Regions from separate parts of the Nocardia sp. CA-128927 genome, predicted to be linked through region 1. Evidence: riboswitches for the same ligand, from Rfam matches in the RefSeq annotation. Region 1 holds a riboswitch; the other holds the start of a gene.
What was found. Region 1 has a riboswitch for glycine ahead of glyA (serine hydroxymethyltransferase). Riboswitches for the same ligand answer to the same signal wherever they lie in the genome.
Positions count from the first base shown of each region.

Region 1 (2,202 bases):
TCGGCCTGCTTGCCGTCCAGTTCGGCATCGCGCAGATCGACGAGCACCAGGTGCACGTCGGTGCCACCGCTGACCACGCCGATACCCGCGGCCCGGCAATCCTCGCCAAGCAGCCGGTCGGCGAGCAGCCGCGCGCCCGCGAGGGTCCGCTCCTGCCGATCGCGGAACGCAGGCTCGGCCGCCATCTTGAAGGCGACCGCCTTGGCGGCGATCACATGCTCGAGCGGCCCGCCCTGCTGGCCGGGGAAGACCGCCGAATCCAGCTTCTTCCCCAAATCCGCTGTGGCGAGGATGAATCCACCGCGCGGCCCGCCCAGTGTCTTGTGCGTGGTCGAGGAGACGACGTGCGCGTGCGGCACCGGCGACGGATGCAGCCCCGCCGCAACGAGTCCGGCGAAGTGCGCCATATCTACCATCAGGTACGCGCCGACTTCATCGGCGATACGCCGGAATTCGGCGAAGTCGAGGTGCCGTGGATAGGCCGACCAGCCCGCCACGATCAGCTTCGGCCGGTGCTCGTGGGCGAGACGCGCCACCTCGGCCATGTCGACCAACTGGTCTTCGGCCCGAACATGGTATGCCGCAACGTTATACAGCCGTCCGGAGAAGTTGGCCTTCATGCCGTGGGTGAGGTGACCACCGTGGTCCAGGGCCAACCCGAGGATGCCGTCGCCGGGCCGCAGCAGCGCGTGCATCACCGCGGCGTTCGCCTGCGCACCCGAGTGCGGCTGCACGTTGACGTACTCGGCGCCGAACAGCCCGCGCAGCCGTTCGATGGCCAGCGTCTCGATCTCGTCGACGTACTCGCAGCCGCCGTAGTACCGGCGTCCCGGATACCCTTCGGCGTACTTGTTGGTCAGCACCGTGCCCTGGGCCTGCATCACCGCGAGCGGCGCGTAGTTCTCCGAGGCGATCATTTCCAGTCCGCGCTGCTGGCGGCCGGTCTCCTGATCGACCAGTGCGGCGACGACCGGGTCGAATTCGCGCAGCGAAACGTCCAGTTCGGTACGAAGGGCGGAGTCAGGATCAGCCATGGGGAGCCTTTCGTCGACGCGCACGCGCGCGCGTTGGGTGTGGCTCCTCCCGCTCTGTCCTAGGGCCTGAGAGATTCACGCATTCGCGTTTGCCCCGTCGGCGAGTGCGTGGTGCACTACTTTTCAGAGTTGCCTTATGCGCAGCGGTACTGGGCCTGAGAGATTCCCGGGAGGTGTTGCTCCTTCGGCTCTTCATCACCTGGATGAAGATCTCCCGCTGCGTGTGCGGCGAGTATGCAGTTGTTTACCAGCTGTTGCGTATTGCGCAACAATCGCGCGACACGGGACTCAGTATTGTCGGCGGCCGCTCGCGTTGTCAATGGCGAACCGCGCTCTGGCTCGTCAGCCGAAGTAGCCCAGCCGGCGACTGATGTCCGCGGCGCTCGCGATCGCCTGTTCGGCCGTCGCGGCGAAGCGATCCGGGCCGAGCCGATAGGACGGGCCCGAAACACTCAATGCCGCAACGATCTCCCCACTACCGTCGAAAACCGGAGCCGCGACGGCATTCAGCCCGATCTCCAGTTCCTCACGCACACTTGCCCATCCGTGCTCACGGACATCCACCAACTGGGCGGCGAGGTCGGCGACCTTGGTCAGGGTATTGGCGGTGAAGACCTCCAGCTTCGGGCCCACCTGCTTGCGCATCGCCGCTGGCTCGAGACCGGACAGCAGCACCTTGCCGCTCGACGTGGCGTGCGCCGGACAACTCTGCCCCACCCAGGACCGCAGCGCGATCGAGCCCGTCCCGGCCGCCTCAACGATGTTGATTATCCGATTACCGTCCAGCACAGCGATATTCGTGGTCTCCCCCGTTTCGGCGGCCAGCGCGTTGCACGCGCCCTGGCTCTGCCCGACGAGATCGACCTGCGCGCTGGTGGATCCGGCCAGCCGGACGATGGAGAAGCCGAGCCGGTACTTGCCGCGGTCGGAAAGCTGCTCGACGTAACCGCGCGATTCCAGCACGGCGATCAACCGGGAGACGGTAGATTTGTGTACACCGAGTTCGGCGGCGATCTCCGTGACCCCGGCCTGGCCCAGCTTGGCGATGATCTCCAGTACGAGCAGTGCGCGATCGACCGACTGCACCGCAGCGGTCCGGCCTGTGTCCTCACCATCGTGTTTCGCCATGACGCCGTCATTCTAAGCCGACGTCATCGCGATGCCGCGG
Region 1 covers NZ_CP192087.1:5,648,472-5,650,673, forward strand. Annotated here, with positions in the region: gene glyA (serine hydroxymethyltransferase) at 1-1,034, opposite strand, end outside; glycine riboswitch at 1,079-1,171, opposite strand; gene ACQPW1_RS26610 (IclR family transcriptional regulator) at 1,377-2,162, opposite strand.

Region 2 (2,202 bases), 570 kb from region 1:
CCTTTCCGGCAAACCGGCGTTTTCGCGGGATGACCGGGGGATCCGCCCTTAACCAGAGCTTGAGACTTTAACCGCGCGTCGCGTTTGGCCTGACGATGGTGCTCCCTGGACAATCAGGGGGAGTAATCTCGATAGTTGGGCCACGTCCGTTTTGGCCAGGTCGTCAGTACAGCGGTGGTCGAAACGGAGCCGGGTCATCGATGAGGCTAGCCGTCGGCGAAGCAAGGGAGTGGTCAGTGGCAGAGGAATCGCAGGATGTAATGCAGCCAGGCCTGTTCCCGGACGACTCGGTTCCCGACGATCTGGTCGGCTACCGGGTTCCCAGTGCATGCCAGGTGGCCGGGATCACCTACCGGCAGCTCGACTACTGGGCGCGCACCGGATTGGTCGTGCCCTCCATCCGCAGCGCCGCGGGCTCCGGGAGCCAACGGCTGTACTCGTTCAAGGACATCCTGGTCCTGAAGATCGTGAAGCGGCTGCTCGACGCGGGCATCTCGCTACAGAACATCCGGATCGCGGTCGACCATCTACGCAGCAGGGGAGTGCAGGACCTGGCCGGCATCACCCTGTTCTCCGACGGCACCTCGGTGTACGAGTGCACCTCGGCCGAGGAGGTAGTCGATTTACTGCAGGGCGGGCAGGGCGTTTTCGGCATCGCCATCAGCGGTGCCATGCACGAACTCACCGGCGCCATCGCCAACTTCCCCGCGGAACGTGCGTCCGCGGTGACGGAACGGCCGGAGGACGAGCTGTCCTACCGGCGTAAGGCACGGATGAGCCGCAAGACCGGTTAGAACCAGCCAACTGAACCAACACCCCGCCTCCCCGACAAACCGAGGGTAGCGGGGTGTTGTGCTGCGTGGCACCTGATTTTCGGTGACCAGCCGTGGCGTCTGGACCGCTCGGTTTGGAACCTTCCAAAGACATTGTGTTAGGTAGATATGCGCATCTATCTATGTTCCTGTTGGGAACCTCGACGCAGCAGCGTGACCAGCGCGACACCGCCGGGAAGGGACCAGTGACACGTTCTGGCGTGTCGTCGGCTTAAACTGGTGGCGCGTCAACGCCGTGCGGGAGAGTCCCGGGTTCGACAGAGTCCGGGCGCCGAAGGAGCAGCACCTCCCCGTCAATCTCTCAGGCATCAGGGACCGTGCGGGCTTGGGCGCCTCTGGAAAGCGGTGGCTTCGGGTCGCCCGCCCATGGGGAAAGGGGCTCGACCTTCATCAAGGTCGCGGCGTCCGAATCTCTCAGGCAACACGACAGAGGGGGAGGGCTGGTACCCGTCGACCCCCGTCGACCCGCCCGACCCTATGGGAGCTGCCGTGACTCGCTCATTCGCCGACCGCCACATCGGACCTGACCGGGGCGAACTCGCCCGGATCCTGGACGTCGTCGGCGTCGACTCGCTCGACGAGCTCGCCACGAAGGCCCTGCCCGCCACCATCCTCGACGGCGGTGCTTACCCGCCCCCGGTCGGCTCCGCCTCCCTTCCGTCCCCCGGTGGCCTGTCCGGATTGCCGCCTGCCGCAACCGAACACGAGGTGCTCGCCGAACTCGCCGGGTTGGCCCACTCGAACACCGTGGCCACCACGATGATCGGCCTCGGCTACTACGACACGCTGACGCCGCCGGTGCTGGTACGCAATCTGCTGGAGAACCCGGCCTGGTACACCGCCTACACGCCGTACCAGCCGGAGATCAGCCAGGGCAGGCTCGAGGCGCTGCTGAACTTCCAGACCATGGTGTCCGAGCTGACCGGCATGGACGTGGCCAACGCGTCCATGCTCGACGAGGCCACCGCGGCTGCCGAGGCGATGACACTGCTGCACCGGGCGAGCCGGTCCAAGTCGGCGCGTCTGGTCATCGATACCGACCTGTTCCCGCAGACCAAGACCGTGCTGACCACCCGCGCACAGCCGCTGGGGATCGAACTCGTACCCGCGGATCTGTCGGGCGGTGAGCTGCCCGAAGGTGAATTCTTCGGTGTGCTGGTGCAGGCGCCCGGCGCATCCGGCCGGGTAGTGGACTGGACGGCGCTGATCAGCGCGGCGCACGAGCGCGGCGCGTTGGTCGCGGTGGGTGCGGACCTGCTGGCGATGACGCTGATCGCCTCGCCGGGCGATCAAGGTGCGGACGTGTGCTTCGGCACCACCCAACGTTTTGGTGTGCCGCTCGGATTCGGCGGCCCGCACGCCGGGTATC
Region 2 covers NZ_CP192087.1:5,074,654-5,076,855, forward strand. Annotated here, with positions in the region: gene ACQPW1_RS23810 (MerR family transcriptional regulator) at 201-794, shown strand; glycine riboswitch at 1,062-1,161, shown strand; gene gcvP (aminomethyl-transferring glycine dehydrogenase) at 1,311-2,202, shown strand, end outside.
Region 2: it holds a riboswitch for glycine, as region 1 does, so the genes downstream of both, gcvP (aminomethyl-transferring glycine dehydrogenase) here and glyA (serine hydroxymethyltransferase) in region 1, are expected to answer to the same signal.